3 regions of the Lentzea sp. NPDC036955 genome follow, and region 1 is predicted to be linked to each of the others. Evidence: riboswitches for the same ligand, from Rfam matches in the RefSeq annotation. Region 1 holds a riboswitch; each other region holds the start of a gene.
What was found. Region 1 has a riboswitch for glycine ahead of gcvP (aminomethyl-transferring glycine dehydrogenase). Riboswitches for the same ligand answer to the same signal wherever they lie in the genome.

Region 1 (6,918 bases):
ACCTGCCGATCTGGATCGGCTCGGTCGAGGCCACCGCGATCGCGCTGGAGCAGCAGGGCGTGCGACCGGCCCGCCCGCTCACCCACGACCTGCTCAAGGACGTCATCGGGGCGCTGGGCCGCAACCTCGAACAGGTGCGGATCACCGACCTGCAGGAGGGCACGTTCTTCGCCGAGCTCGTGTTCGACGGCGACGTGCGCGTGTCCGCCCGCCCGTCCGACTCGGTGGCCCTCGCACTGCGCGTCGGCGTGCCGATCCACGCGGAGGAGTCCGTGCTGGCGGAGGCCGGTCTGATCATCCCGGACGAGCAGGAGGACGAGGTCGAGAAGTTCCGCGAGTTCCTCGACTCCGTGTCCCCCGAGGACTTCCGGGGCGCCGACACCTGAGTTCCCCCGACTGTCGCTGACCGTCTTGTTCGGACCCGGCGCCGATCGGTGGGGTGTCCCTCGATCGGACTACTTTCCGCACATCATGGCCGCTAAACAATCACTAAACGTCACCTGAACGTCCTAGTTCGGGTGACGGTGCGGACCCCCGCCTCAGGTTGGGGGCCAACACTCCCCGCGCGTCGCGTTGACCTGCCCTCGGAGCGGTCTTACCGTCGAACTCGAGTGGACGTCGCCGGTCTGCGCGAGTGGACCAGGCGGCTTGACGGCCCCGACTTTCGTGGCCGTTGGCGAGGGGAGGCAGGCGTGGTCGAGGAAGCGCCCTTGCGGGCCGAATCCGGGCAGCAGGGTGAGCTGTTCCCGGACTCCTCGCTGCCGGACGAACTCGTCGGCTACCGGGGACCCGCGGCGTGCCAGATCGCCGGGATCACCTACAGGCAGCTCGACTACTGGGCCAGGACCGGCCTGGTCGCGCCGACGGTGCGGATGGCGCACGGCTCCGGCAGCCAGCGGCTCTACTCCTTCAAGGACATCCTCGTCCTGAAGGTCGTGAAGCGGCTGCTGGACACCGGGGTCTCGCTGCAGAACATCAGGGTCGCCGTCGACCACCTGCGCCGCCGCGGCGTGCAGGACCTGGCGCGGATCACGCTCTTCTCCGACGGCACGACCGTCTACGAGTGCACCTCCCCCGAGGAGGTCGTCGACCTGCTCCAGGGCGGGCAGGGCGTGTTCGGCATCGCGGTGAGCGGTGCGATGCGGGAGATCAGCGGGACCATCCACGAGTTCCCGGCCGAACGTGCGGACGGCGTGGAGATCGCGCCGATGACCGAGGACGAGCTGACCCGCCGCCGCCGGGAGCGCGCCACCGGCTGACCCGCTGTCGCCGGCTCAGCCGGTTCCGTCGCTGAGACGTAGGTCGCGTCGGTGGGGACTGGCGGGCCTGCCTGCGGGTACTCTTCACGGGTAGTCGCTGAACTCAGGCGGGAGAGACCGGGTGCTGCACCCGGCGCCGAAGGAGCAAGTTCCTCCCCGGGAACCTCTCAGGCACCCAGGACCGCGTGAGCGAGACGCCTCTGGAAAGCGGATCTCTCGAGATCCCGCCGACGGTGAAAGCCCGCTCTCGTGGCGGGTGAACCTCTCAGGCGCCCGATGCCGGGTACGGACAGAGCGGGGAGGGCACCAGGACACGTGTGCCCGCAGCCCCCCGGAGGCGTTAGATGACGCAGGACCGCATTCCGCTCGCCGCTCTCGAGCACGGCACCCCGTTCGCGGACCGGCACGTCGGCCCGCGCCCCGCCGAGCTCGCCCGCATCCTCGACGTGATCGGTGTCGGATCGCTGGAGGAGCTGGCGCAGCACGCGGTGCCCTCGTCCATCCACGAGCGCGACCTGGTGCTGGACCTGCCGGCGCCCGCCACGGAGACCGAGGCGCTGGCCGAGCTGCGCGCGCTCGCCTCCCAGAACCGGCCGATGACCCAGATGATCGGCCTGGGCTACTACGACACCGTGACGCCGGGCGTGATCCTGCGCAACGTCCTGGAGTCGCCCGCCTGGTACACCGCGTACACGCCGTACCAGCCGGAGATCTCGCAGGGCCGCCTGGAGGCGCTGCTGAACTTCCAGACGATGGTCGGCGACCTGACCGGCCTGCCGATGGCCAACGCGTCCATGCTGGACGAGTCGACCGCCGCCGCCGAGGCCATGACCCTGGTGCGCCGCGCGGGCAGGGCGAAGTCGAACAAGTTCGTCGTGGACGCCGACACGCTGCCGCAGACGCTGGCCGTGATCGAGACCCGCGCCGAGCCGCTGGGCATCGAGGTCGTCGTCGCCGACCTGTCGCAGGGCATCGAGGGCCTGGGCCTGGGCGGTGACTTCTTCGGCGTGCTGCTGTCCTACCCCGGTGCGTCCGGTGTGGTCCGCGACCAGGCCGCGCTGGTGGAGGAGATCCACGCCGCCGGCGCGCAGGCCGTCGTCGTCGCCGACCTGCTGGCGCTGACGCTGCTGCGCCCGCCCGGTGAGATCGGCGCGGACGTCGTCGTCGGCACCACCCAGCGCTTCGGCGTGCCGATCGGCTTCGGCGGCCCGCACGCCGGCTACATGGCCGTCCGCTCCGGCCTGGAGCGCCAGCTGCCCGGCCGCCTCGTCGGCGTCTCCGTCGACGTCGACGGCTCGCTGGCCTACCGCCTGGCGCTGCAGACCCGCGAGCAGCACATCCGCCGTGAGAAGGCGACCTCGAACATCTGCACCGCGCAGGTGCTGCTCGCCGTGATCGCGTCGATGTACGCGGTCTACCACGGCCCCGAGGGCCTGCGCGCCATCGCGACCCGCGTGCACCGCCTGGCCACCGTCCTCGCGACGGGCCTGTGCGAGGCCGGTCTCGACGTCGTGCACGGCGAGTTCTTCGACACCGTGCAGGTGCGCGTCGAGGGCCGTGCCGCCGAGGTCGTCGCGAAGGCCCGCGAGCTCGGCATCAACCTGCGCCTCGTGGACGCCGACGTCGTGGCGGTCGCTTGCGACGAGAAGACCACGCGTGCGCACGTCGTCGCCGTGTGGGAGGCGTTCGGCGTGACCGGGTCCGATGTGGACGCGATCGACACCGACACCGCCGACGGCATCCCGTCGGACCTGCGCCGCACCTCGGACTACCTGACCCACCCGGTGTTCCACGCGCACCGCTCCGAGACCGCGCTGCTGCGCTACCTGCGCGCACTGTCCGACAAGGACGTCGCGCTGGACCGCAGCATGATCCCGCTCGGCTCCTGCACGATGAAGCTGAACGCGACCGCGGAGATGGAGTCCATCACCTGGCCCGAGTTCTCGACGCTGCACCCGTTCGCGCCGGTCGAGGACGCGAAGGGCCTGCTGACGATCGTGTCGGACCTGGAGGCGTGGCTGGCCGAGGTCACCGGCTACGACGCCGTGTCGCTGCAGCCGAACGCCGGCTCGCAGGGCGAGTTCGCCGGCCTGCTGGCGATCCGCGCCTACCACCGCGCCAACGGCAACTCCGCCCGTGACGTCTGCCTGATCCCGTCGTCCGCGCACGGCACGAACGCCGCGTCCGCCGTCATGGCCGGCATGCGCGTCGTCGTCGTGAAGTGCGACGACAAGGGCAACATCGACATGGGCCACCTGCGCACCACGGTCGCCGAGCACGCCGACGACCTGGCCGCGATCATGATCACCTACCCGTCGACCCACGGCGTGTACGAGGACACCGTCCGCGAGGTCTGCGGCCTGGTCCACGACGCGGGCGGCCAGGTGTACGTCGACGGCGCGAACCTCAACGCGCTGATCGGCCTGGCCCGCTACGGCAAGTTCGGCTCGGACGTCTCGCACCTGAACCTGCACAAGACGTTCTGCATCCCGCACGGCGGCGGCGGCCCCGGCGTCGGCCCGATCGGCGTGAAGTCCCACCTCGCCCCGTTCCTGCCGAACCACCCGCTGCAGCCCACCGCGGGCCCCGAGACGGGCGTGGGCCCGATCTCCGCGGCCCCGTGGGGTTCCGCGTCGATCCTGCCGATCTCGTGGGCGTACGTGCGCATGATGGGCGGCGACGGCCTGCGCCGCGCGACCCTGACCGCCGTGGCCGCGGCGAACTACGTGGCGCGCCGCCTGGACGAGCACTACCCGGTCCTCTACACCGGCGAGGGCGGCTTCGTGGCCCACGAGTGCATCCTCGACCTGCGCCCGATCACCAAGGCCACCGGCGTGACGGTCGACGACGTGGCGAAGCGCCTGGCCGACTACGGCCTGCACGCCCCGACCATGTCGTTCCCGGTCGCCGGCACCCTGATGGTCGAGCCCACCGAGTCCGAGGACCTGGCCGAGATCGACCGGTTCATCGACGCCATGATCGCCATCAAGCGCGAGATCGACCGCGTCGGCGCCGGCGAGTGGCCCGTCGAGGACAACCCGCTGCGCAACGCACCGCACACCGCGGCCTGCGTGACCGTCGGCGAGTGGGACCACCCGTACACCCGCGAGGAGGCCGTGTACCCGGCCGGTACCGGTGCTCCGAAGATCTGGCCGCCGGTCCGCCGCATCGACGGCGCGAAGGGTGACCGCAACCTGGTCTGCTCCTGCCCGCCCCTCGAGGCCTACAGCAGCTGATCCACACCGCGGAGGAGGGGCGCACCCAGGGGCGCGCCCCTCCTCTCACGCTCCGACCGGACAGGTCTCGTCGCCGCAGTTCTCCTGCTCGGTGATGCCCGGCCTGGTGAGGTCGTGCTCGAACGCGAAGTGGAAGCAGTCCGGGTGCATCCGCTCGAACAGCTCGAAGTCCTCCGGGGCCAGCTCCACGGCCTCACCGCACCGCTGGCACGTCTGTTCCTCTGCCACGGTGGAATGGTCTCATCCGCGCCGGGCGAACAGCACCGCGCCGTCCTCGCCGAGCAGCCACTGCGCCTCGACCGCGAACCCGGCGTCGCGCAGCCACGCCGCCACCCGCTCCGGCCGGCGCAGGTGGACGTGCACGCGCATCGGGTGCCCGCCGTAACCCCGCGTCTTCAGGTTCGTGCGGTCGCCGACGTGGAAACCCAGCTGCAGCAGCCCGCCCGGCCGCAGCGCGTCCCGGAAGTGCCCGAGCACGACCGGGACCAGCTCGTCCGGCACGTGGATCAGCGACCACCAGGCCAGCACCCCGCCGACCCGGTCGCCGAGCGGGTCGGTCATCGACCCGACCTCGAACCGCAGCCCGGGGTGGTTCCGCCGGGCGAGCGCGACCATGGCGGGGGAGAGGTCGATCCCGAACGCGTCCGCGCCGAGCCCGTGCAGCAGCGCCGTGACGTCGCCGGGGCCGCAGCCGACGTCGGCGACGGGACCGTCCACCTCCTCGGCGAACAGCCGCAACGCCGCCCGCAGGTGCGGCATCCCGTCCAGCAGGCCGCGCGTGTAGTCGGCGTAACTGGCGGCGACCGTGTCGTAGGACTCGCGGGTGTCTGCCAGCCAGTCGGTCACGCCGGGAACCTACTCCTCGAACGGCTCCGCGCGGTGCCTTCCGGACAACGCCAGCGACGAGATCCACGTGTCCGGGTCACCGTCCCAGTCCATCGCCCTGATCTGGTCCACCGACCGCCGCCCGCCGATGGCCCGCATCAGCTCGAACGACGTCGTGCGCAGCGTCCCCTCCGGCTCGCCGTGCCCGAGCACGCGGTCGCCGTGCTCCAGCACCACCCGCAGCGCGGGCACGTCGTTCTCCCGCATCCGCTGGTCGAGCTGCTGCAACGGCCGGGTCAACGCCGCACGCACCACCTGCGGGTCCCGGTCGCCGGGCACGCCCAGCGCGGCGCGCAGGTCGTGTTCGTGCGCCACGACCTCGGCGATCAGCACCGAGCCCATGGGCGTGTCGAAGAGCGGAGCGGCCAGCTCCCGGTTCGCGTCCCACTCGGCGAAGGCGTCGTCGAGCGAGTTGCCGCGGCGGTCGCGCACCTGCCGTTCACCCCACTCGCCGGACTCGACACCGTCGAACCGGCGGTCCGCGAAGTCGCGCAGACCGCCGGCCAGGTGCGCCACCACGTCCTTGACCGACCAGCCGGGGGTCGCCGCGACGGGCGTCTGCGGGTCCCGGCCGCGCACCAGCTCGGTGATGCGCTGCTGGGCGGCGTCGTAGACGGGGGCGTTGGTCATGGGCTCAGACCTCGTACTCCAGCGCGTAGGTGCCGCTGCCATCCTCCGCCCAGTCCACGGTCACCGCACCTTTCGCGCCGAGGAACCGCCCGGTGCCGTCGACGACCTCGATCGACCCCTCCACAGCGGACCGGTAGGCGCCGACGTGCCGCAGCACCAGCGTGCCCTCGTCCGTGGTGACCTCCTCGATCGCGGTCGTCCACGCCACGTCGTCGCCGTAGTACATGAGGTACCGGCAACTGCCCGTACCGCTGATGTCGCCCGCGTACCCGAACTGGACGTGCGCCTCGGTGAGCTTGCGGCCCTCGACGTCCCGGTAGGACCGGCCGTCCCAGGTCTTCTCGTCCCAGCTCTTCACTTCGATGGTTCCGGTTGCCTTCATGGACCCCACCCTGCTGGCAGAACCTGACAGTTCGTGTCAGGTTTGTGGCATGAAGTCGAGCCGGCTCATCCAGGTGCTCCTGTTGTTGCAGTCCCGCGGCCGGATGACCGCCGACGAGCTGGCGGCCCGGCTGGAGGTCTCGCCCCGGACCATCTACCGCGACGTCGAGGCCCTCGGCGCCGCCGGCGTCCCCATCTACGCCGACCGCGGCCCGGCCGGCGGCTACCGGCTCGTCGACGGCTACCGCACCCGGCTCACGGGACTGACCTCCGGTGAGGCGCGGTCGCTGTTCCTCACCGGCCTGCCCGGTCCCGCCCAGGAGCTGGGCCTCCAGGAGTTCGCCGCCGCGGCCCAGCTCAAGCTCCTCGCCGCGCTGCCCACCGAGCTGCGCGCCAGGGCCGAGCAGATCCGGCAGCGGTTCCACCTGGACACCCCGACGTGGTTCCGCGGCGACGAACCGACCGCGCACCTCGCCACCATCGCCGACGCCGTCTGGGAGCAGCGCCGCGTCCGCATGACCTACCGG
Region 2 (6,918 bases), on a different contig from region 1:
CGCGCAGCTCGTCGATCGTGGCGCCCGGCTTGAGGGCCTCGGCGATCACGTCGGCGACCTCGGTGAAGTCCCCCTCGCCGAAGCCGCGGGTGGCCAGTGCCGGGGTGCCGATGCGCAGACCCGAGGTGACCATCGGCGGGCGCGGGTCGTTGGGGACCGCGTTGCGGTTGACCGTGATGCCGATCCGGTGCAGCACGTCCTCGGCCTGCTTGCCGTCCAGCTCGGAGTTGACCAGGTCGACCAGGACCAGGTGCACGTCCGTGCCGCCGGTCAGCACCTTCACGCCGGCCTGCGCGACGTCGGGCTGCGAGAGGCGGTCGGCGAGGATGCGGGCGCCGTCGAGGGTGCGGCGCTGGCGGTCGGCGAACTCCTCCGACGCGGCGTGCTTGAACGCCACGGCCTTGGCGGCGATCACGTGCTCCAGCGGACCGCCCTGCTGGCCGGGGAACACCGCCGAGTTGATCTTCTTGGCGATGTCGGCGTCGTTCGACAGGATCACGCCGCCGCGCGGACCGCCGAGGGTCTTGTGCGTCGTCGTGGTCGTGACGTGGGCGTGCGGGACGGGCGAGGGGTGCAGGCCCGCGGCCACGAGGCCCGCGAAGTGCGCCATGTCGACCATCAGGTAGGCCTCGACCGAGTCCGCGATGCGGCGGAACTCGGCGAAGTCCAGCTGGCGCGGGTAGGCGGACCAGCCGGCGACGATCAGCTTCGGGCGGTGCTCGGTGGCGAGGCGCTCGACCTCGGCCATGTCGACGCGGCCGTCACCGTCGGAGACGTGGTACGGCACGACGTTGTAGAGCTTGCCGGAGAAGTTGATGCGCATGCCGTGGGTCAGGTGACCGCCGTGCGCGAGGTCCAGGCCGAGGATCGTGTCGCCGGGCTGCAGCAGCGCGAACATCGCGGCGGCGTTGGCCTGGGCGCCGGAGTGCGGCTGGACGTTGGCGAAACCGGCGCCGAAGAGCGACTTGATGCGCTCGATGGCGAGGCGCTCGACGACGTCGACGTGCTCGCAGCCACCGTAGTAGCGGCGGCCGGGGTAGCCCTCCGCGTACTTGTTGGTCAGCACCGAACCCTGGGCCTGCAGCACCGAGACCGGCGTGAAGTTCTCCGAGGCGATCATCTCGAGGGTGCCCTGCTGGCGCGCCAGCTCGGCCGCAACGGCCTGCGCGACCTCGGGGTCGTACTCCGCGAGGGAGGCGTTGAACTGGTCGGACATCTGGAGGATCTCCCTACTTGGCGCGCTTGTAGAACGGAAGTGCGACGACCTCGACCGGCTGCTTCTTGCCGCGGACGTCCACCAGCAGAGGGGTGCCGGGCGCGGAGCTCGCCCGGTTCACGTAGGCCATCGCCACCGAGTAGCCCAGGGTCGGCGACAGCGCGCCCGAGGTCACCTCGCCGACGACCTCGTCGCCGTTCAGCACGGCGTAACCGTGGCGGGGCGCGCGGCGCTCGGGGGTCTTCAGACCGACCAGCACGGAGTCCACATCGGACTCGGACACCTCGGTCAGCGCCTCGCGGCCGACGAAGTCGCCCGGCTTGTCGAGCTTCACGACCCGGCCGAGACCCGCGTGGTACGGGGTGAGCGAGGTGGTCAGCTCGTTGCCGTACAACGGCATTCCGGCTTCCAGGCGCAACGTGTCGCGGCAGCCGAGACCGCACGGCTTGAGCTCGTGCGGCTGCCCGGCCTCCAGCAGCGCCGTCCACACTGCGGCGGCGTCGTCGGGCGCGACGAACAGCTCGAAGCCCTCCTCGCCGGTGTAGCCGGTGCGCGCGAGCAGCGCGTCCACCCCGGCCACCTTCGAGGGGTAGGAGGCGTAGTACTTCACCGTCGACAGGTCGGTGTCGGTCAGTCCGGCGAGGACCTCCACCGACTTCGGGCCCTGGATCGCGATCAACGCGTAGTCCGTGGACCTGTCCGTGACGGCGGTGTCGAACCCGGCGGCCCGCTCGACGAGCGCCTCGGCGACCACGGCGGCGTTCGAGGCGTTGGCGACGACCATGAACTCCTCGTCGCCCAGCCGGTAGACGATCAGGTCGTCGACCACGCCGCCGTCGGCCTGGGTGATCATCGTGTAGCGGGCCTTGCCGACCGCGAGCGCGGAGATGTGGCCGACCAGCGCGTAGTCGAGCGCGGCACCGGCCTGCGGCCCGGTCAGCACGATCTCACCCATGTGCGTGAGGTCGAACAGGCCAGCGGTGGTGCGCACGGCGTGGTGCTCGGCCAGCTCGCTGGAGTAGCGCAGCGGCATCTTCCAGCCCGCGAAGTCGGTGAACATCGCGCCGAGCGACTCGTGCTCAGCGTTCAGTGGCGTGAGGCGGGACATCAGAACGCTCCTCCAGGGTGCGCCGAAGAGCCGGGCCAGGCCGGCTGAGGCAACAGAAGAATGACACGGTCCACCGGAGACTCCTCACCAGAGCGAGCCTCCCCCTCTGTCATGAGCCTGAGAGCTTCGTCGCCGGAGCGACTTGCACCGTGGGCGAGGCTCCTGATGAGCCTGCTTTCCAGAGTTGCCTTCGTCGTGCGGTATCTGTGCCTGAGAGATTCCGGGGAGGAGTTGCTCCTTCGGCGCTCCCGCTGAAGGGAGCTCTCCCGCGCGACATCGACGGCCGTGTTCAGTTGGTTGCCCCAGACGCTAGCAGGCCGAACGTCACAGCGGCACGCCCTGAGCAGTCTTCTCCACCACCTTGCGCTCCGCCCAGAACGACAGGAACGGGATCGTCCCCGCGACCAGCACGAGCGCGGTGCCCTTGATGGACCAGCGCAGCTTCAGCGCCAGGTCGACCGAAAGCACCAGGTAGATGGCGTAGAGGAACCCGTGGATCGGGCCGACGACCTTCATCGCCTGGTCCATGCCGGCGGCGTACTTCAGCACCATCGCCACGACCAGCAGCAGCAGGAAGACACCGACCACGTAAGCCATGACCCGGAACCGGGTCAACGCACCCTTCATCTGCCCGCCTTCGCTCAACGACCGTCCCGCGCGTTGAGGTCCGCGAGCATGCGGTTGTAGGCCGCGAGCTCCGCGTCTTCTTCGTCGTCGAAGTGCTCGACAGGCGCGGGTTTGACGGCGTCAACGGTAGTCACCGGTGCGACGGGGGGTGCAACCGGCTCCGGTGCGGAGAGAGCCTCGTCACGGCGCTGGCGCGCGAGACGGCGGAACCGCCACACCATGAAGAGGGGGAAGAGGCCGAAGAGCGGCCACTGGAGCACGTACCCGAGGTTTTGGAACGTGCCGCTCGCGGACTCGAAGCGCTGCCACTGCCACCACGCGAGCCCGCAGCAGAGGACCAGCGCCGCCAGACAGGCGAGCGCGATCAGCACACGCTGGGGAGTAAGGAGGCCGCGCACGACCTCCACACTACTGGGGTGAGGCCTCCTGTCAGGAGGCCACCCGTGAGGGGTAGCGCGCCACGGGAGCGCGCGTGCCCGTTTGCGAGTGAACTTCGGGGCTGCCGATGCCTCGACAGCCCGCTTCTCCTACGCCACGCCGTCCCGGCGCTGCCTCTGCAGACGAGCAACGCACCAGGCCGCGGCCGAACCGCGGCGGAGGTGCTGGAGAACCGTCATCGGTCCCAGGCGCCTTCCGAGGTCGGCAGGCGTGAGGCCGGCGGCGCGGTAGTCGAGCGCGCGCTGGTCCAGCGGGCTGATGCCCGCGTCCCACCACTGCTCGGCCTCGGCGACGTCGCCCACCAGCTGCCAGTAGCTCGCCGCGGCGGCGAGCAGTGCCTCGGGTGCCTCCGGCGCCCGCTTGCGCATCGCGGCCACGTAGGCCGGATCCGCCGAGTCGACCTTGACCAAGCCACGCGGCCCACTCCTGCCTCCCCGCTGCACGGGGATGCCGGGCGCCGAGGGGGGAGCCTCCGCGAGCCACGCGTTCTTGATCCGGTTCACCTCCTGCATCTCTGCGTCGTCAGACCGTTCAGCCGCCCACTGCTGCAACAGCTCGTGGACCCCGGAGTCCTCGACCATCCATGCCTCCTCGTCGGTCGGGGATCGGCCATTGCAGCGGAAGGTATTCGGTAGGTCTGACAATCGCCAGACCCTGAATCGCCAGAACACCCGTTACCAGTGCGTGATTGGCCTCATTCCACCCGTCCGGCTCAACGCGGAGGGCCGAGGATCACCGAGGGTCACTAGGCGACGGGGGTGGCCGTCCCGAAGAGGCTCCTGACGAAGGTGATGATCGACTCCGCACCCTCGCGCAGCCAGCCGAGGGCCGTCTGGACCCCCGACGCGGACTCTTCCGGCTGGGTGATCAGGAGGAACAGCACCAGCGCGACGCCCGCCAGCACCAGCACCTTCTTGAGGTTCACAGGTCCCTCTCCGTCCATGTCGCTCACAGGTGGGCGGCGAACCGCCCGTGTCACCCGACATGCTCCCTCATTCACCCGTGCGATGAACAACCACCACGCCAGGCGGGGCGGCGGATCCACCGCCACCGCACGTCTGCACCGGGCCTGTTGTCACCCGAATGGCGGCTAAAGCCGCCGGTTTCCAGCGCCGATGTCCTGGGCACGAGGTGAGCGCGAGGACCCTCGAATCCCACAGCTTGGACAAGACACAGGTGCACCGGGCCTCACCCGGATGCCGAATGCCCGGCATCACGCTCCGTCACGGCGTGGTGTCGTCATTAATGCGCCTCCGACCGTTCACGCAATTGCTCCAGCCCGCCGCAGTTCCGCAATTCGGTCTTCCGCCACACCCATGTTCGCGAGCACTTCCGCGGTGTTCGCCCCGACCGGCACCGGAGGGGTCGGAACCGCCGCCGGGGTCCGGTCGAACCGGGGCGCCGGCGCCGGGTGCCGCACACCGGCGACGTCCACGAAGGTGGCGCGCTCCGCGGTGAACGGGTGCTCCGCCGCCTCGGCCGGGGTCAGCACCGGCGCCAGGCAGGCGTCCGTGTCCCGCGCGAGGTCGGCCCACTCGTCCCTGGTGCGGGTCCTGACCGCCGCCGCGATGTGTTCGCGCAGCTCAGGCCACCGGGCCGGGTCGTTGCGCGACGGTGCGTCCGCCAGCCCCAGCACGCGCACCAGGTCGGCGTAGAACTTCTCCTCCAGCGCGCCGATGGCCACGTACCTGCCGTCCGCGGCCTCGTAGACGTCGTAGAACGGCACCCCGCCGTCGAGCATGTTCTCGCCGCGGCCACCGGACCACATGCCCGCGTTGCGCATGCCGTGCAGGAACGTGGTGAGCAGCGCGGCACCGTCGACCATGGCCGCGTCCACGACCTGGCCGCGCCCGGACCGCTCCCTCTCGTACAGCGCGGCGAGCACGCCGAGGGCCAGCAGCAGCCCTCCCCCGCCGAAGTCACCCAGGAGGTTGATGGGGAACGACGGCGGCCCGCCGGCCCGGCCGAGCGGTTCCAGCGCGCCCGCGACGGCGATGTAGTTGATGTCGTGCCCGGCCCGGTCGGCCAGCGGCCCGTCCTGGCCCCACCCGGTCATGCGCCCGTAGATGAGGCGCGGGTTGCGGGCCAGGCACTGCGCGGGCCCGATGCCGAGCCGTTCGGTGACGCCCGGCCGGAAGCCCTCGACCAGCACGTCCGAGCGTTCGACCAGGGTCAGCACCAGCTCGGCGCCCTCGGGCGTGCGGGTGTCGACCGCGATCGAGCGCCGGTTGCGGCCGAGGAAGTCACCGGGGACCGCCGGGTGGGCGCCCGGTTTGTGCACCTGGACCACGTCCGCGCCGAGGTCGGCGAGCACCATGCAGCCGAACGGCGCGGGCGCGAGGCCCGCGAGCTCGACGACCTTCAGCCCCGCGAGCGGCCCGCTCACAGCGACCTCGCGATGATTTCCTTCATGATCTCGTTCGTGCCGCCGTAGATCCGCTGCACGCGGGCGTCGGTCCAGGCGCGGGAGATCGGGTACTCGTTCATGTAGCCGTAGCCGCCGAAGAGCTGCAGGCACTCGTCGACGACGCGGCTCAGCCGGTCGCTCGCCCAGTACTTCGCCATCGCGGCGGTCGGCACGTCGAGCTCGCCCCTGAGGTGCTTCTCGACGCACTCGTCGATGAACGCCCTGGTCACGGCCGCCTCGGTGGCGCACTCGGCGAGCTTGAAGCGGGTGTTCTGGAACTTGATCAGCTCCTTGCCGAACGCCGTGCGCTCCTTCACGTACTTCAGCGTCACGTCGACGGCGGCCTCGATGCCCGCGATCGAGGCGACGCCGATGATGAGGCGTTCCTGCGGCAGCTGCTGCATGAGCTGGACGAAGCCCATGCCCTCCTGGCCGCCCAGCAGGTTCTCCGCGGGCACCCGGACGTCGTCGAAGAACAGCTCGGCGGTGTCCTGGCCCTTCATGCCGACCTTGTCGAGCACGCGGCCGCGCCGGATGTCGTGCTCGACCACGAGCAGCGAGATGCCCTGCGCGCCCTGGCCGGGGTCGGTCTTCGCGACGACGACCACGAGGTCGGCGTGCACGCCGTTGGTGATGAAGGTCTTGGAGCCGTTGATGACGTACTCGTCGCCGTCGCGGATCGCCTTCGTGCGGATGGACTGCAGGTCCGAGCCCGCGCCGGGTTCCGACATCGCGATCGCGCCGACGTACTCGCCGGACGCGAGCTTGGGCAGCCAGCGGTGCTTCTGCTCTTCGGTGCCGTAGGAGTTGAGGTAGTGGGCCACGATGCCGCTGTGGACGCTGTTGCCCCACGAGCTGTCGCCGGCACGTGCCTGTTCTTCGAGCAGAACGGCCTCGTGTGCGAACGTGCCGCCACCGCCGCCGTACTCCTCGGGGATGCTCAGGCACAGCAACCCGAGCTCGCCCGCCTTGGTCCACAGGTCGCGGTCGACCTGCTTCTGCTCGGCGAAGCGCTCCTGGTGCGGCACGACCTCCTTCTCCATGAACGTGCGCGCGAGCTGGCGCAACTGGTCCAGGTCGCTGTCCATCCACCGCGATCGACGCTCTGCCATGCGGTCAACG
Region 3 (6,918 bases), on a different contig from region 1:
TTCGGGCGACCGGACGCGGCGGACGTGCTGCGGCGGGCCGGGATGACGTGGGAGTCGGTGGCCGGGTGGTTGCAGGGTCCGATGACGGCGCAGGTGTGGGAGGCACTGGCACCGTCGATGGGTTTCATGGCCGCGATCCGCAACCTCAGGAATTTTGACGAGGCGGGCGTGTCGGACGAGGTCGCGGCGCAGGTCGCGGCCCGGCTGGCCGACCCCGGCCAGGTGGCGCGGTCGCGGCAGTTCCCGTTCCGCTTCCTCTCGGCGTACGAGGCGGCGCCGAGCCTGCGCTGGGGCCACGCGCTCGACCGGGCGCTGCAGGCGTCGCTGGGCAACCTGCCGGCGCTGCCGGGCCGGTCGCTCGTGCTGATCGACACCTCGGGGTCGATGACCTGCACGGGCTACTCGGCGCGTTCGAAGGTCACGCCGGCCAAGGCCGCGGCCGTGTTCGGCGTGGCGCTCGGGGCCAAGGGCGAGCAGGTCGACGTCCACGGGTTCGCGACCGGCGTGTTCCGCCACGAGCTGCGGCGAGGGGCGTCGGTCATCAGCGAGGTCGACCGGTTCCTGGGCAGGGTCGGTGAGGTCGGGCACGGCACCGACGTCATCGGTGCGCTGAAGAGCTCGTACCGAGGGCACGACCGGGTGTTCATCATCTCGGACATGCAGACGGTCGCCGGGCCGGGCGGTGCCGGGGTCGACGACGTCGTGCCGCGGCACGTGCCGGTCTACGGGTTCAACCTGGGCGGGTACCGGCAGGGGGCGTTCGCGTCGGGCACGGGGAACCGGCACGAGTTCGGCGGCCTGACGGACGCGACGTTCCGCGCGGTTCCGCTGATCGAGGCGGGGCGCGACGCCGACTGGCCGTTCTGAGCAGGCAGGCCCGCACACGCGCTGTGTGCGGGCCTGCCGTCCGAGCGAGCACTAACTTTTCGTAAGTGCAATGGGGTACCCTCGCGGACATGGAGTTCACCGTGTTCGCGAAGGCGTGCCCGTCACGTCCCACGCTGGAGCACGTCACCGGCCGGTGGGGCAGCCTGACGCTGAGCGCGCTGGTCGACGGGTCGCTGCGGTTCAACGAGCTGCGCCGCCGGGTCGACGGCGTCAGCGAGAAGATGCTGTCCCAGACGTTGCACGCGCTGGAGCGCGACGGGCTCGTGCACCGCGACGCGCAGCCGACGAACCCGCCGCGGGTCGACTACAGCCTCACGCCGCTCGGGCGCGAGACGGCGGAGAAGCTGATGGCGTTGATCGTGCTGCTGGAGTCGCGGATGCCGGACGTGATCGAGGCCCAGCGCCGGTACGACGCCAGGCCCTGACCGGCCTCAGCACTCGATGACGTTGACGGCGAGACCGCCGCGCGCCGTCTCCTTGTACTTCACCGACATGTCCTTGCCGGTGTCCCGCATGGTCTTGATGACCTTGTCCAGCGACACGAAGTGCGAGCCGTCGCCGCGCAACGCCATGCGCACCGCGGTGATCGCCTTGACGGACGCGACGGCGTTGCGTTCGATGCACGGGATCTGCACCAGGCCGCCGATCGGGTCGCACGTGAGGCCGAGGTTGTGCTCCATGGCGATCTCGGCGGCGTTCTCGACCTGCTCCGGGGTGCCGCCGAGGACCTCGGCGAGACCACCGGCGGCCATCGAGCACGCGGAGCCGACCTCGCCCTGGCAGCCGACCTCGGCGCCGGAGATCGAGGCGTTCTCCTTGAACAGCACGCCGATGGCGCCTGCGGTGAGCAGGAACCTCACCACGCCGTCGTCGTTCGCACCGGGCACGAACCTGGTGTAGTAGTGCAGGACCGCGGGCACGATGCCGGCCGCGCCGTTCGTCGGTGCGGTGACGACCCGGCCGCCGGCCGCGTTCTCCTCGTTGACGGCCAGCGCGAAGAGCGTGACCCAGTCCATGACGCGCAGCGGGTCGGTGACGAAGTGCTCGCCCTCCAGCCGTTTGCGCATCTCGGCGGCGCGGCGGCGGACCTTGAGACCGCCGGGCAGGATGCCCTGCTCGGTGCAGCCGCGTTCGACGCACTCCTGCATCACGTGCCAGATGTGCAGGAGCCCGGCCCGCACCTCCTCCTCCGAGCGCCACGACAGCTCGTTGGCCATCATGATCTCGCTGATCGACAGGCCGGTCTCTCGGCAGCGCGCGAGCAGCTCGTCGCCGGTCAGGAACGGGTGCGGCAGCGGGGTCGAGTCGGGTTTGATGCGGTCGCTGCCGGACGCGTTCTCGTCGACGACGAAGCCGCCGCCGATCGAGTAGTAGACGGCGTGCTCGACCGGCTCGTCACCGCGGAACGCCTCGAAGCTCATGCCGTTGGGGTGCAACGGGAGCGACTTGCGGCGGTGCATGACGAGGTCGCGGTCGTGCGCGAAGCCGATCTCGTGCGTGCCGCCGAGCCGCAGCCGTCCACTCGCGACGATCTCCTCGACGCGGTGGGCGGCGGCCGCGGGGTCCACCTCCTCCGGGAGGTTGCCCTCCAGGCCGAGGAACACGGCCTTGGGGCTGCCGTGGCCGTGCCCGGTGGCGCCGAGCGAGCCGAACAGCTCGACGTGCACGCGGTCCACTTCGGACGCGCGGGCGCCGAGCTTCTCGACGAACATGGCGGCGGCGCGCATCGGGCCGACGGTGTGCGAGCTGGACGGCCCGATGCCGACGGAGAACAGGTCGAAAACGCTGATCGCCACTGATCAGTCCTTCGTGGTGGGTGCGAGCGGGTCAGTCCGAGGTGAGCTCGGCGTACTTGGCCGCGGTGAGCAGGTCCTCCGCGGAGTCCACGCGCACCTTGAACAGCCAGCCGGCGCCGTACGGGTCGGTGTTGATGATCGCCGGGTCGTCGACGACGGCGGTGTTGACCTCGAGGACCTCGCCGGTGACCGGGGAGAACAGGTCGCTGACGGACTTGGTGGACTCCAGCTCGCCGCAGACCTGGTTGGAGACGACCTCGGCCCCGACCTCGGGGAGCTGGACGAAGACGATGTCACCCAGCGCGTCCGCGGCGTACTCGGTGATCCCGCAGGTCAACGGGTCCTGGGTGCCCGGCGTCCAGTCGACCCACTCGTGTTCGGCGGTGTAGAGCAGGTTCTCGGGGAACTCCACGGCGACTCCTCTGGCAGATGACGGGCAGGAAACGTGCGCCCCCTCCGCCGTGCAGAGTTGCCTACCCCGAGTGGTCTTGCTGCCTGAGAGTGTGCGGGAGCTTGCCCCTTCGGCGCCCCGACCAGCTCGTCGAGGTCTCTCCCACCCGGGTTCTGGTGCCCGTCAGGGGCACCGCGGCCGTTATTCAGTTCCGGTGGGAACGCTATGTGGGCCCGCCACCGGGTGTCAACGCGGGACCGGTACAGGCGTGGCGCAGGTCGCTTTGTCCCAGCAGCACAACCGGCCTGGTCCCGAACAGTGCAACCCGCACAGTGACATGACCTCCCGGCTGCCCCACATTGTGAGATAGCAGCCAGCCGAAACGGAGGAGTCATCGTGCGGATCGCCGTTCCTCGCGAGATCAAGAACCACGAGTACCGCGTCGCCCTCACGCCGGCCGGGGCCCACGAGCTGACCAGCCGGGGCCACGACGTGTACGTCGAGCAGGGCGCCGGTCTGGGCTCCGCGATCACCGACGAGGAGTACCTCGCCGCGGGTGCGAAGGTCCTCCCGACCGCCGACGACGTCTGGGCCGAGGGCGACCTGGTCCTCAAGGTCAAGGAGCCGATCGCGGAGGAGTACCCCCGCCTGCGCTCCGGCCAGACCCTCTTCACCTACCTGCACCTCGCCGCCGACAAGCCGCTGACCGAGGCCCTGCTGGCCTCCGGCACCACGGCCATCGCCTACGAGACGGTGCAGCTGCCGAACCGCTCGCTGCCGCTGCTCGCCCCGATGTCCGAGGTCGCGGGCCGCCTCGCCCCGCAGGTGGGCGCGTTCAGCCTGATGAAGCCCTCCGGTGGCCGCGGCGTGCTGCCCGGCGGCGTCCCCGGTGTCGCCCCTGCCCGCGTTGTCGTGATCGGCGGCGGTGTGGCCGGTGTCAACGCCGCCACCATCGCCGTCGGCATGGGCGCCGACGTGCAGATCCTCGACACCAACGTCGACCGCCTGCGCCAGATCGACGCCCAGTTCCAGGGCCGCCTGCGCACGCTCGCGTCCAACTCGTTCGCGATCGAGCAGGCCGTCCGCGAGGCCGACCTGGTCATCGGCGCCGTCCTGGTGCCGGGTGCCGCGGCCCCGAAGCTCGTCTCGAACGCGCTGGTCGCGGAGATGAAGCCGGGTTCGGTGCTCGTCGACATCGCCATCGACCAGGGCGGCTGCTTCGAGGACTCGCGCGCCACCACGCACGCCGAGCCGACCTACGAGGTCCACAACTCGGTGTTCTACTGCGTCGCCAACATGCCCGGCGCCGTCCCCCGCACCTCCACCTACGCGCTCACCAACGTGACGCTGCCCTACGCGGTCGCGCTGGCCGGCAAGGGCTGGGAGAAGGCGCTGAAGGACGACCGTTCGCTCGCCCTGGGCCTCAACGCGCACGCCGGTCAGCTGACCAACGGCCCGGTGGCCGAGGCGACCGGCCTGGTGCACACGCCGCTGGAGTCCGTGGTCTGAGAGCCAGTCGGATGGAGGAGCCCCCGCACGCGGAGCACGCTGCGGGGGTTTCGCCTTTCACGGGCGCGCCTCCTCGCGGTCACCGCAGCGCGGCCACCCGCGCCTTGACCCCGTCGATCACGCAGTCCAGCCCGAACTCGAACTGCCCCTCCAGCGACCACAGCTCCTGCTGGTCCAGCATCTCGACGTAGCGGGGGTGCTTCTCCCGGTACAGGTCCGCGATCCGGCCGAGGTCCGGTGGCGGTTCGTCGTGGCCGCCGCGGCTGCGGAAGTTCGCCTCCGCCGTCGTGTACCCGACGACGAAGCTCGACACCGCCGACATCGCCTGCGACGCCTGGACCATCGTCAGGCCGGCCGCCCGCATGGGTTCGAGCATCGCGTCGGCCATGGCGACGGCGTTGGGACCGATGGTGGTGAACTCGCCGATGCCGCGCACCCACCACGGGTGTGCGAGCGCGAGGCGGCGGAACGCGTGCATCATCTCGCGCAGCGCAGGTTCCCACGCGGCGCCGGGGGCCGGGCGCGGGAACTCGCCGTAGATCTCGTCGAGGCACAGCTCGATGAGCGCGTCCTTGGTGGGCACGTGCCAGTACAGCGACATCGGGGCCGCGCCCAGCTCGGCGGCGAGCTTGCGCATGGACAGCTTCGCCAGGCCGTGCTCGTCCAGCACCTCCATCGCCTTGCGGACGATGGCCTCCCGGCTCAGGCCGAGGTGCTGGCCGCTCGCCGGCCTGGGTTTGCCGAACCACACGCTGTCCACGGCTCGATACTAGGCACGCCGCAGCAGCACGCTCGCCACAACACCTCCCAGGAACACGGACACGGCGCCGGCCACCAGGCTGACGCTCATGCCCGACGAGAACGCCTCGCGCACCACGGTCAGGTCCGCGCCGCTGTGCAGCGCCTCCGACAGCGACCGTCCCGGCACTCCGTCGGGCAGCGCGGCGACGAACCGCGCGGACAGCAGCGCGCCGAGGATCGCGATGCCGAACGACGAGCCCAGCTCGGTCAGCGTGGACGACAGGCCGGAGGCGATGCCGGCGCGTTCCGGCGGGATCGCGCCCATCAGTGCGTTGACGGCAACCGGTTGGGCCACACCGACACCGACGCCGATCAGCACCAGCCCGGCCAGCGTCGGCGGGTAGGTGGTGCCGATCGAGAGCAGCACCACGCCGCCCGCGACGACCGTCATGCCGAGCAGCATCGCCTTGGCGGCACCCAGTTTCAGCACGAGCTGACCGAGGGTGTTGCTGGTGACGAGCAACGCGATCGCCATCGGCGCGACGCGCAGGCCCGCCTCCAGCGGGCTGTAGCCGAGCACGCCCTGGAGGTGTTGCGTCAGCAGGAAGAGCGAGCCGGCCATGCCGAACGCCGCCAGCACGCCCGACGCCACGGCACCGGTGAACCGGCGGTCGGCGAAGAACCCGAGGTCGAGCATCGGGTCGGTGGTGCGCCGCTCCCACCACGCGAACACGGCCATCGCGACCAGCCCCAGTGCGAGCGGCACGCCGAACTGCGGCGAGCCGAACCCGTTCTCCGGCACCGAGATCACCGCGTACACGAGCGAGACCATGCCGATGATCGACAGGACCGAGCCGAGCACGTCCGGCCTGCGCACGGCCGGGTCCTTCGACTCCGGCACCAGGAACGCCACCGCCGCGATCGCGAGCAGCGCCACCGGCACGTTGATCAGGAACACCGAGCCCCACCAGAAGTGCTTGATCAGCGCGCCGCCGATCACCGGACCGGCCGCGAAGCCGAGGCTGGTGACCGCGGCCCAGATGCCGATGGCCTTCGGGCGTTCCTCCTCGTCGAACAGCTGCATCAGCACGGCCAGCGTGCCGGGCATCAGCAACGCCGCCCCGACGCCCATGAACCCCCGCGCCGCGATCAGCGCCTCGGACGAGTCCGCGCAGGCCGCCACGGCACTGCCCGCGCCGAACAGCGCCAGCCCTCCCAGCAACGCCCGCTTGCGGCCGAACCGGTCGCTCAGCGAGCCGGTCGTGAGCAGCAGGCCCGCCAGCGCCAGCGAGTAGGCGTTGATCATCCACTGGATGTCGGCGGTGCTCGCGCCCAGACCGGTGGAGATGGACGGGATCGCCACGTTCAGCACGGTGTTGTCCAGCACCACGACCATCACGGACAGGCAGAGCACGCCGAGCACGGCCCAGCGCTGCGGATGTGGCTGCACGCCGACGGTTTCTGTCGTGGTCGCACTCATGAAAACCTCCCCCTTACGGTGTACGATCAACTTACAGCGTACGAGACTGCAGGGCGCAAGGGGGTTTTTCTGAACAAGAGGGAAGAAGTGGGAAAAATAAAGGGCGGCCGCGC

Region 2: another riboswitch for glycine. It lies ahead of gcvT (glycine cleavage system aminomethyltransferase GcvT); the one in region 1 lies ahead of gcvP (aminomethyl-transferring glycine dehydrogenase).
Region 3: another riboswitch for glycine. It lies ahead of gcvH (glycine cleavage system protein GcvH); the one in region 1 lies ahead of gcvP (aminomethyl-transferring glycine dehydrogenase).

The regions. Positions count from the first base shown of each region.
Region 1 covers NZ_JBVJRC010000008.1:93,103-100,020, forward strand. Annotated here, with positions in the region: gene ACZ7CF_RS27210 (bifunctional nuclease family protein) at 1-386, shown strand, start outside; gene ACZ7CF_RS27215 (MerR family transcriptional regulator) at 693-1,259, shown strand; glycine riboswitch at 1,358-1,453, shown strand; gene gcvP (aminomethyl-transferring glycine dehydrogenase) at 1,604-4,495, shown strand; gene ACZ7CF_RS27225 (hypothetical protein) at 4,541-4,723, opposite strand; gene ACZ7CF_RS27230 (class I SAM-dependent methyltransferase) at 4,736-5,341, opposite strand; gene ACZ7CF_RS27235 (maleylpyruvate isomerase family mycothiol-dependent enzyme) at 5,351-6,010, opposite strand; gene ACZ7CF_RS27240 (DUF3224 domain-containing protein) at 6,015-6,392, opposite strand; gene ACZ7CF_RS27245 (helix-turn-helix transcriptional regulator) at 6,442-6,918, shown strand, end outside.
Region 2 covers NZ_JBVJRC010000007.1:110,150-117,067, forward strand. Annotated here, with positions in the region: gene glyA (serine hydroxymethyltransferase) at 1-1,216, opposite strand, end outside; gene gcvT (glycine cleavage system aminomethyltransferase GcvT) at 1,230-2,324, opposite strand; glycine riboswitch at 2,424-2,511, opposite strand; glycine riboswitch at 2,513-2,603, opposite strand; gene ACZ7CF_RS24250 (DUF3817 domain-containing protein) at 2,649-2,951, opposite strand; gene ACZ7CF_RS24255 (hypothetical protein) at 2,966-3,322, opposite strand; gene ACZ7CF_RS24260 (helix-turn-helix transcriptional regulator) at 3,479-3,970, opposite strand; gene ACZ7CF_RS24265 (hypothetical protein) at 4,135-4,314, opposite strand; gene ACZ7CF_RS24270 (CaiB/BaiF CoA transferase family protein) at 4,651-5,775, opposite strand; gene ACZ7CF_RS24275 (acyl-CoA dehydrogenase family protein) at 5,772-6,908, opposite strand.
Region 3 covers NZ_JBVJRC010000005.1:463,565-470,482, reverse strand. Annotated here, with positions in the region: gene ACZ7CF_RS19545 (TROVE domain-containing protein) at 1-867, shown strand, start outside; gene ACZ7CF_RS19540 (winged helix-turn-helix transcriptional regulator) at 957-1,313, shown strand; gene ACZ7CF_RS19535 (L-serine ammonia-lyase) at 1,320-2,684, opposite strand; gene gcvH (glycine cleavage system protein GcvH) at 2,716-3,096, opposite strand; glycine riboswitch at 3,158-3,250, opposite strand; gene ald (alanine dehydrogenase) at 3,472-4,584, shown strand; gene ACZ7CF_RS19520 (TetR/AcrR family transcriptional regulator C-terminal domain-containing protein) at 4,664-5,344, opposite strand; gene ACZ7CF_RS19515 (MFS transporter) at 5,354-6,805, opposite strand.